3 regions of the Streptomyces sp. NPDC022910 genome follow, and region 1 is predicted to be linked to each of the others. Evidence: riboswitches for the same ligand, from Rfam matches in the RefSeq annotation. Region 1 holds a riboswitch; each other region holds the start of a gene.
What was found. Region 1 has a riboswitch for cyclic di-AMP ahead of ACZ3TS_RS12770 (M23 family metallopeptidase). Riboswitches for the same ligand answer to the same signal wherever they lie in the genome.
Positions count from the first base shown of each region.

Region 2: linked by a shared signal. The riboswitch ahead of ACZ3TS_RS27090 (M23 family metallopeptidase) and the one ahead of ACZ3TS_RS12770 (M23 family metallopeptidase) in region 1 are both predicted to bind cyclic di-AMP.
Region 3: linked by a shared signal. The riboswitch ahead of ACZ3TS_RS13940 (transglycosylase family protein) and the one ahead of ACZ3TS_RS12770 (M23 family metallopeptidase) in region 1 are both predicted to bind cyclic di-AMP.

Region 1 is NZ_JBVHHL010000010.1:100,588-103,854, reverse strand. Features, by position in the region: gene ACZ3TS_RS12775 (M16 family metallopeptidase) at 1-1,123, shown strand, start outside; cyclic di-AMP (ydaO/yuaA leader) riboswitch at 1,396-1,574, shown strand; gene ACZ3TS_RS12770 (M23 family metallopeptidase) at 1,587-2,339, shown strand; gene ACZ3TS_RS12765 (GntR family transcriptional regulator) at 2,538-3,233, shown strand.
Region 2 is NZ_JBVHHL010000032.1:71,216-74,482, reverse strand. Features, by position in the region: gene ACZ3TS_RS27095 (alpha-galactosidase) at 1-1,028, shown strand, start outside; cyclic di-AMP (ydaO/yuaA leader) riboswitch at 1,332-1,488, shown strand; gene ACZ3TS_RS27090 (M23 family metallopeptidase) at 1,493-2,365, shown strand; gene ACZ3TS_RS27085 (SGNH/GDSL hydrolase family protein) at 2,629-3,267, shown strand, end outside.
Region 3 is NZ_JBVHHL010000011.1:145,747-149,013, forward strand. Features, by position in the region: gene ACZ3TS_RS13935 (LysM peptidoglycan-binding domain-containing protein) at 25-1,011, shown strand; cyclic di-AMP (ydaO/yuaA leader) riboswitch at 1,210-1,376, shown strand; gene ACZ3TS_RS13940 (transglycosylase family protein) at 1,381-2,055, shown strand; gene eno (phosphopyruvate hydratase) at 2,367-3,267, shown strand, end outside.

The DNA of each region.
Region 1 (3,267 bases):
CGCCGAGCTGGAGCGCTGCGGCGCCACCCTCGACTCGCACGCCGACCACCCCGGCGTCCGTCTCTCCCTCGAAGTGCCCGCCTCCCGCCTCTCGAAGGCGCTCGGGTTGCTCGCCGACGCCCTGAGGTCGCCGGCGTTCGCGGACAGCGAGGTCGAGCGCCTGGTACGCAACCGACTGGACGAGATCCCGCACGAGACCGCCAATCCGGCTCGCCGCGCCGCCAAGGAGCTCTCCAAGGAGCTCTTCCCGGCGTCCTCGCGCATGTCGCGCCCGCGCCAGGGCACCGAGGAGACGGTCGCGAACATCGACTCCGCCGCCGTCCGCGCCTTCTACGAGCGGCATGTGCGCCCCTCGACGGCCACCGCCGTCGTGGTCGGCGACCTCACCGGGCTCGACCTCGACGCACTCCTCGGGGAGACCCTCGGCGCCTGGACGGGCGCGCCTGCCAAGCCGCGTCCCGTGCCCCCGGTGACCGCCGACGACACCGGCCGCGTGATCATCGTGCACCGCCCGGGCGCGGTCCAGACGCAGCTGCTGATCGGCCGGGTCGGCGCCGACCGGCACGACCGCGTGTGGCCCGCCCAGGTGCTCGGCACGTACTGCCTCGGCGGTACCCTCACCTCCCGCCTGGACCGGGTCCTGCGTGAGGAGAAGGGCTACACCTACGGGGTGCGGGCGTTCGGCCAGGTGCTGCGCTCCGCGCCCGACGGCACGGGCGCCGCGATGCTCGCCATCAGCGGCTCCGTCGACACGCCGAACACCGGCCCGGCGCTCGACGACCTCTGGAAGGTGCTGCGCACCCTCGCCGCCGAGGGCCTCACGGATGCCGAGCGCGACGTCGCGGTGCAGAACCTGGTGGGCGTGGCACCGCTGAAGTTCGAGACCGCTGCGGCCGTCGCGAGCACGTTCGCCGACCAGGTCGAGCAGCACCTTCCCGACGACTACCAGGCGACGCTCTATCAGGAACTGGCCGCCACGGGCACGGTGGAAGCCACGGCTGCCGTCGTGAACGCGTTCCCGGTGGACCGTCTGGTGACCGTCCTGGTGGGCGACGCCGCGCAGATCGAGGAGCACGTCAAGGCGCTCGGTATCGGTGAAGTGAGCGTCGTGGCGGCCGAGTAGAGCGACGCCGCACGCGCGCGGGGCAGACCCCCCGGGTGGGCGTGGCCCCGTTGAAGGGCATACGCGCGTCGAGCAGTGACCTCGCGAGGCCCTGGTGACTTTTCTGTCACCAGGGCCTCTGCCTTCTTGGCGGTTTGTCCGTATTGCCATAGAGGCTGCCTCTCTGCCCTGTGGGATGCGCTACAAACGCTCTGATCGGTTTGGTGTTGGAAAGGTGGCCCTCTTAGCGTCTTCCGGGCTGCCGTCAGGCAGTGCGCCGCATCCGCGGCACCGGACAGTCATCGCCGAGTCCCCGTACGGCGCGAGCCAGGGGAGCCGGGGACCCACCCTCCTGTCGCCGCCTTCGCGGTCGGCGGGCCCAAGTCCCTGGGGTGAATCGGGCGCGAGCCCGTAGGAGACCTTCCTGCTCCGAACCCGTCAGCTAACCCGGTAGGCGAGAGGGAAGGAAAGGACCAGCCATTTCATGGCGTTCACCTGCGCCAACGGGAAGCACCGTCGTCCCGGCCGCGTGAAGCGCACGACCACGAACGCCGTGGGCGTCGCGGCGCTCACCACCACCGGCGTCATCGGTGCCCTGGCCGCCCCGGCGCTCGCCGCCGGCAACTCCGTCGAGCAGACAGGACTGATGCGGGCCGTCTCCCTGGGCGACTCGGTCGCCCAGAAGATCGATGCCCAGGCCGCCGCTCAGAGGCAGGCCGCCGAGCAGAAGAAGGCCGAGGAGGCCGCGCGCAAGCGGGCCGCGGAGAAGGCCGCGAAGGAGCGCGAGGCCAAGGCCCGGGCCGCCCGGGAGGCCGAGCGCCGACGCCTGAACGCGTTCGTGGCGCCGATCTTCAACTCCTACGTCTCCACCGGCTACAAGAGCGGCGGCTCCCTGTGGTCCTCCGGCAGCCATACCGGCATCGACTTCCACGCCGCCAGCGGTACGCCCGTGCACGCGGTCGGCTCCGGCACGGTCGTCGAGACGGGCTGGGGCGGCGCGTACGGCAACCAGATCGTCATCAAGATGAACGACGGCACCTACACGCAGTACGGCCACCTGTCGTCCATCGGCGTCTCCGTGGGCCAGAGGGTCACCCCGGGCCTGCAGATAGCCCTCTCCGGGGCCACGGGCAATGTCACCGGGCCGCACCTGCACTTCGAGGCTCGTACGTCCCCGGAGTACGGCTCGGACATCGATCCCCTGGCATACCTCCGGTCACACGGTGTGAACGTCTGACACCTGCCTTCCACGGTTCCGCGCGAACGTGACGGCCCCGGCTCATGAGCCGGGGCCGTCGTCGTTTCGAACTGCCGTCTGTCCAAAAAATATCCATGGATTCAGGCCCGCCGTCGGAAATTCCGGCCCGCTGCAATAGAGTCGGTTGAACACGTGTCACTCGACGACGTTTCACGGGGATTAAGGCGGAGGTCGGACATGCGTATTCCGGCGCACTCGGTATGCACGGCGATTCGTGATGACATCGTCGCGGGTGTCTACGAGCGCGGCGGCCGGCTCACCGAGGAACTGCTCGCGCGCCGGTACGGCGTCTCCCGTGTCCCCGTGCGCGAGGCGCTGCGCACGCTGGAGGCCGAGGGCTTCGTCATCACCCGCAGGCACGCGGGCGCGTGCGTGGCGGAGCCCACCGAGCAGGAGGCCGCCGACCTGCTGGAGATGCGGATGCTGCTGGAGCCGCTGGGTGCCGCACGGGCCGCGCAGCGCCGCACCGAGGCCCACCTCAAGGTGCTGCGCGGCCTGGTCAGACTGGGCCAGGAGCGGGCCAGGAGGGGCAACAGCGACGATCTGCGCTCCCTGGGCGGGTGGTTCCACGAGACGCTCGCGCAGGCCTGCGGGAGCCCCGCGCTGACCTCCACGCTCGCCCAACTCCGGCACAAGATCGCCTGGATGTACGCGGTCGAGGCGCCGGCCAGCCCCGTGGAGTCCTGGGCGGAGCACGGCGGCATCGTGGACGCCGTCGCGCGCGGGGACAGCGAGCGGGCGCGGGCGATCACGGCGCTGCACACCGAGCGCGCGACGTCCGCGCACCGGCTGCGCTTTCCCGGTGTGGGAGACCGGGTGGACAGTGTGAGAACTTCGCAACATGCCGTAAACATGTCGGGGCTGCGGCATTAACACAGGCGCCGTATACAAAGAGGGATATTCGGCG
Region 2 (3,267 bases), on a different contig from region 1:
ACTGGCTGCCCAACCCCGACCGCTTCCCGTCCGGCCTCAAGCCGCTCGCCGACTTCGTGCACGGCCTCGGCATGCAGTTCGGCATCTGGGTCGAACCCGAGATGGTCAACCCCGACAGCGACCTCTACCGCGCTCACCCTGACTGGGTGCAGTACCAGAGTGGGCGAAAGCGGACGGAATTCCGCAATCAACTCGTGCTGAACCTCGCCCGCGAGGACGTCCAGGAGTATCTGTGGGAGCGGCTGGACGGGCTCCTCTCCAGCGCCCCGATCGACTATGTGAAGTGGGACTTCAACCGCTGCTTCACCGACGCCGGCTGGCCCGGGGACCCGTACCCGCAGCGGCTCTGGGTGGACCATGTGCGGGCCCTGTACGCCTTGTTGGACCGCCTGCGGGCCGCGCACCCCAAAGTCGCCTTCGAGTCCTGCTCGGGTGGTGGCGGGCGGGTCGACCTCGGTGTCATGAGCCGTACGGACGAGGTGTGGACTTCAGACAACACCGATCCGCTCGACCGGCTCGCCATCCAGCACGGTTTCAGTCAGATCCATCCGGCCCGGGTCATGGCCGCCTGGGTCACGGACAGCCCGAACACCCAGCTGAACGGGCGAGTCAGCTCGCTGCGCTTCCGGTTCGTGAGTTCCATGGCGGGGGTGCTGGGCGTCGGGGGAGACCTCACGACGTGGACCGACGAGGAGTTGGCGGAGGCCGGCGACTGGGTCGGTCTCTACAAGGAGATCCGCCCCGTCGTCCAGCGCGGCGACCTCTACCGACTGCGGCCGCCGAGGGGCGGGTTGAGCGCTGTCCAGTATGTTCACGGTGACGAGACGGTCGTCCTCGCGTGGCTCCAGGCGCAGCACTACGGCGAGCCGGTCGCCCCGCTGCGGCTGCGCGGCCTCGACCCGGCGGCGACGTATGAATGCCGTGAAACGGGCGAAGTGCACCGGGGTGCCGTGCTGTTGCATCACGGGCTGCCGACCAGCCTGCACGGCGACTTCGATGCGACGGTTATCCGGCTGCGTCGCATCTGAGTGTTCTGCCCGAATTGGAGCCTTCATTCCAACTCGCTCTGGAATGAGGGCTCCTGAAATTACAGCACGTGAGCAGGGTCATAACCGTGACGTACGGTTGTCGCCATGTTCACGTAATTCGGGCGCTTTTCAGGGGGATTGAGAGCGGCTCGCAATCCCGTATCGACGGAGGGTGACGGGGAATTCCCCCAAGGATCAAGAGAAATCCGAGCGCCGGGAACCGGCCGGTTGTGGCCGCGTGTCCCGGTCGCTTACGTTCCCCCTCGATCCGGGTGGAACGCCTAATCCTGCCGCCGCCCGGGGCCCGCATACTCACCCGTGCCCGGCAGGAGCGGGGGACCCACAGGTACGTCGCCTGTTCCGGTCTCCGGAACGGCTAGGGGTAAAGCCGCGCGCAATCGCGGCCGGACATCTCCAGTCCGCACCCGACAGCTCACCTCGCAGGCGCAGGAGAGGAATTCGCCATGCCCGCGAAGGGTAAGCACCGCCGTCCCAAGTCCCGGCGTTTCACCCGTTCCATCGCCGTCGCCGGAACCGGCGGCGCCACGCTCGCGCTGCCGTTGATGGGGGCGAACGGCGCCCATGCCGCCACCCCGACGGCATCCGCTGCCGAGAAGGCCGCCACCTCCGTTCCGGTCGCCGCCGAAAAGAGCGGCGCCCGGGCGAACGGCGCCAGGATCTACACGGTGCAGGCCGACGACTGGCTCGCGAAGATCGCTGACGAGCAGCACGTCAGCGGCGGATGGCAGAAGCTCTACGAGGACAACCGCTCCGTGGTCGGCTCCGACCCGTCGCTGATCCACCCGGGTCTGAAGCTGGCACTCCGCGGTGACCGCGCCGCGTCGCAGACGACCGACCCGTCCGCCACCGAGTCCGAAGCCTCCGCGCCCAGCACCACGACGGCAACCAAGCCCACCACCACCGCGACCGGCTACACCCTGCCGGTCGCGGCCGCCGCCATCGGCACCGGCTACCACGCCGCGGGCAGCATGTGGTCCAGCGGATACCACACCGGCGTGGACTTCATCGCCCCGACCGGCACCAGCCTCAAGGCCATCGCCGCGGGGACGGTCGTCTCGGCCGGCTGGAGCGGTGCGTACGGCAACCAGGTCGTCATCAAGCTCGCCGACGGCTACTACGCGCAGTACGCCCACCTGTCGCAGATCTCCGTCGCCGGGGGCCAGGCCGTGACCCCGGGTCAGCAGATAGGCTTGTCCGGCGCGACCGGCAACGTCACCGGACCGCACCTGCACTTCGAGATCCGCACGACCCCGGACTACGGCTCCGACGTGGACCCGGTCGCCTACCTGCGCTCCCACGGCCTGAGTGTCGGCTGACGCCGTCGGCCGCCCGCCGCCTTCGGGAGGCCGGACCCCCGTTCCCGGGGGTCCGGCCTCCGGCGTTGCCGTTCCGCCGCGCCGGCCCCACGTCCGGTGGCTCACCCGAACACCCCTGATCGGAGGGTTATTCCGGATCGGATCGCATTCGGCGAGTGGTTTATCTCACCGTCCGTCAACCCTTTCCTACGGTCGCGTAGCTCACATCCCAAGGTGAATCATGGGCCGACGTGGCAGACGATTCGAAGAATGACAACAGATCAGTGATCGGGTCGTACGTAGCGGTGGGGGACAGCTTCACCGAGGGCGTCGGCGACCCCGGCCCCGACGGGCAGTTCGTCGGCTGGGCCGACCGGTTCGCGGTGCTCCTCGCCGACCGGCGTCCCGAAGGCGACTTCAAGTACACGAACCTTGCCGTGCGCGGCAAACTGCTGGACCAGATCGTCGCGGACCAGCTTCCGAAGGCCATCGAACTCGCGCCGGACATGGTCTCGTTCTGCGCGGGCGGCAACGACATCATCCGGCCGGGCACCGACCCCGACGAGGTCGCCGAGCGCTTCGAGCGGGCCGTCGCCGACCTCACCTCCGTCGTCGGCACCGTGCTGGTGACGACCGGCTTCGACACCCGTGGCGTCCCTGTCCTCAAGCATCTGCGCGGGAAGATCGCCACCTACAACGGGCACGTCCGGGCGATCGCCGACCGGTACGGCTGCCCGGTCCTCGATCTGTGGTCGCTGAAGACCGTGCAGGACCGGCGCGCCTGGGACGGTGACCGTCTCCACCTCTCGCCCGAGGGCCACACCCGGGTCGCCCTGAGGGCGGGCCAGGTGCTCGGCATCGAGGTACCGGCCGACCCGGACCAGCCGTGGCCGCCGCTGCCGCCGCGCGGCACGCTGGAGGTG
Region 3 (3,267 bases), on a different contig from region 1:
CGCTGTCGTGTGAAAGGCAACCGCATGCTCTCCGGGAACGGTCGTCACCGTCGCCCCCGTCAGGCTCCGGCTCTCCTCGTCGCGGCAGGGGTGACCGGGTCAGCGATCGCGATCCCGCTCCTCGGTGCCACGGGCGCGAGTGCGGCCGGCGGCACCACGTGGGACCAGGTCGCGGAGTGCGAGAGCGGCGGCTCCTGGAGTGCGGACACCGGCAACGGTCGCTACGGCGGGCTCCAGTTGACGCAGCGGGACTGGGAGAAGTACGGCGGCCTCGACTACGCCCCCAGCGCCGATCAGGCGAGCCGCTCCCAGCAGATCGCCGTCGCCGAGAAGATCCTCGCCGACCGGGGTGTCTCCGTCTGGTCCGCCTGCGCTCTGGTTTCAGGCCTGAGCGAGGACTCCGCCTCCGCGCATGTCGACACGGGCCTCGCGGGTGACTTGTCCGGCGGCGGTTCCGCTTCCGGCTCCGGCGTGGACTCCGGTCTGTCCGACTCATCCGGTTCATCCACTTCGGTAACGTCGTCGCCTTCTTCATCCGCGTCTTCCTCTTCATCCCCCTCCTCAGGAGCGACCGCCGACTCGGCCGAGAGTGAGGCGGGCGCGAGCGGTTCCCGGGGGTCCAGCGACTCGCCCGCTGCTACGGCGAAGAGTGACGAGTCGGACAAGTCCGGGCGGAACGGCGCCTCTTCGGGTGACGACGCGAACGAGACCTCCGGCGCCGGCCGCCACCGCGGCGACAGCGCCGACGAGGGTGCCGCAGACGGCCGCACGGGCGACTCGGCCGGCCGGCACGCCTCGCGGGGCTCCGACGCCGCACGCGACGCCGCCGACGGCTCGTACACCGTCCGTCCCGGGGACAGCCTGTCGGCCATCGCCGACTCTCTTGACCTCACGGGTGGATGGACCGCCCTGTATGACGCGAACAAGAAGACGGTCGGTGCCGACCCCGATCTCATCCTCCCCGGTCAGAGCCTTGCGCTCGAGGTCGAGCCGGTGGCGGAGCAGCCCTGAACTACCCTCCGTTCGAAGGGGACTTCACGCCCTACTTCGCGCCGAATGTCTGGATTGGCGAGAGTGAGAGATGGGTCTCATTGGCCCTGATCGTCTTTGGAATTCGGCGGATCGACTGCTTACGGTCGTGACCGCTCGCCACAGCGGGCCCCCCGGTCGCAACGCCGAATCCTGCCAGCGGCCGCGTGGGAACAGTCGTCGCGTCAAGCGCCGTAGGCAGGAGCGGGGGACCCAAGGTAAGTGCCGCGCCCGGGAGTTGACCGGGGGCGGCTGGGGGTGGAGCCGCGCATCCAGTGGTGCGCGGCCGGGCAACTCAACCGGCCCGAACCCGACAGCTCACCTCGCAGGCGTCGGTGAGGGGAACGAACCATGCTGTGTTCCGGCAAGGGCAAGCACCGCCGCCCGTCCAAGGCCGTCCGCGCCATCGCGCTCGCCGGTGTCACCGGCGCCGCCGTCGCCGCCCCGCTTATGGCGGCCGGCACCGCCTCCGCCGCCACCGCTTCCGAGTGGGACGCCGTCGCCCAGTGCGAGTCCGGTGGCAACTGGTCCATCAACACCGGCAACGGCTTCTACGGTGGTCTGCAGTTCACCAACTCCACCTGGGCCGCCTACGGTGGCACCGCCTACGCCCCGCGTGCCGACCTGGCCGGCAAGGCCCAGCAGATCGCCATAGCCGAGAAGGTCCTCGCGGGCCAGGGCAAGGGTGCCTGGCCGGTCTGCGGCAAGGGTCTGTCCGGCGCCCCGTACAACGGCGCCGCCGCCGGCACCGCTTCCAGCGCCACCAAGACCGCCCCTCGGGCGGCCACGCAGCAGGCCTCCCGTTCGGCCGAGCGTCCGGCTGCGCAGAAGACCGTCACCACCCCGACCGGCCAGAAGGTCAAGAAGGGCGACGGCGAGTACAAGGTGGTCAAGGGCGACACCCTCAGCTCGATCGCCGAGAAGCACCACGTCCAGGGCGGCTGGAAGAAGCTGTTCGAGCTGAACAAGGACATCGTCAAGGACGCCGACCTCATCTACCCCGGCCAGCAGCTGCACCTCAAGTGACAGGCGGCTGGTAGCCGGGCCACAGGGTCCCCATATACATGGCCTTCATCGCGGAGGTCACGTGAGGACCGCCCCCCGTCCCCACGGGCTCCCCGCTCCGGTGCGTGTTCCCCCGTACGCACCGGAGCGGGGCTTTTTGCTTGCGCGCCGCGCGATTTTCACCAGGCCTTCCCCTCCCCCTTTGTTCCGCGCTGGAACAATGTGTACCGTCACCCTGTCCACGGGACGGTCGGTCGGCTGGCCGATGGCCCGGGACGGTTAGGCTCTAGTCACAAGTGCCCCGCACTCTCAGCGTCACATCCAAGAAGGAGATGCTCGTGCCGTCCATCGACGTCGTCGTAGCCCGGGAAATCCTGGACTCCCGAGGCAACCCCACGGTCGAGGTCGAGGTCGGCCTCGACGACGGCAGCACGGGTCGTGCCGCCGTTCCGTCCGGCGCCTCCACCGGCGCCTTCGAGGCCATCGAGCTCCGCGACGGTGACCCCAACCGCTACCAGGGCAAGGGCGTCGAGAAGGCCGTCCTGGCCGTGATCGAGCAGATCGGCCCGGAGCTCGTCGGCTACGACGCCACCGAGCAGCGCCTGATCGACCAGGCGATGTTCGACCTGGACGCCACCGACAACAAGGGCTCGCTCGGCGCCAACGCCATCCTCGGCGTCTCCCTCGCCGTCGCCCACGCCGCCTCCGAGGCGTCCGACCTGCCGCTCTTCCGCTACCTGGGCGGCCCCAACGCGCACCTGCTGCCGGTGCCGATGATGAACATCCTGAACGGCGGCTCGCACGCCGACTCCAACGTGGACATCCAGGAGTTCATGATCGCTCCGATCGGTGCGGAGTCCTTCTCCGAGGCCCTGCGCTGGGGCACCGAGGTCTACCACACGCTCAAGAAGGTGCTGAAGAGCAAGGGCCTGTCCACCGGCCTCGGTGACGAGGGCGGCTTCGCCCCGAACCTCGGCTCCAACCGCGAGGCCCTCGACCTCATCCTCGAGGCCGTCAAGCAGGCCGGGTACGTCCCCGGCGAGCAGATCGCCCTCGCGCTCGACGTCGCCGCGTCCGAGTTCTACAAGGACGGCAAGTACCTGTTCGAGGGCAAGGAGCGCTCCGCCGCCGAGATGACGGAGTACTACGAGGAGCTCGTCGCGGCCTACCCGCTCGTCTCCATCGAGGACCCGCTGTTCGAGGACGACTGGGCCGGCTGGAAGGTCATCACCG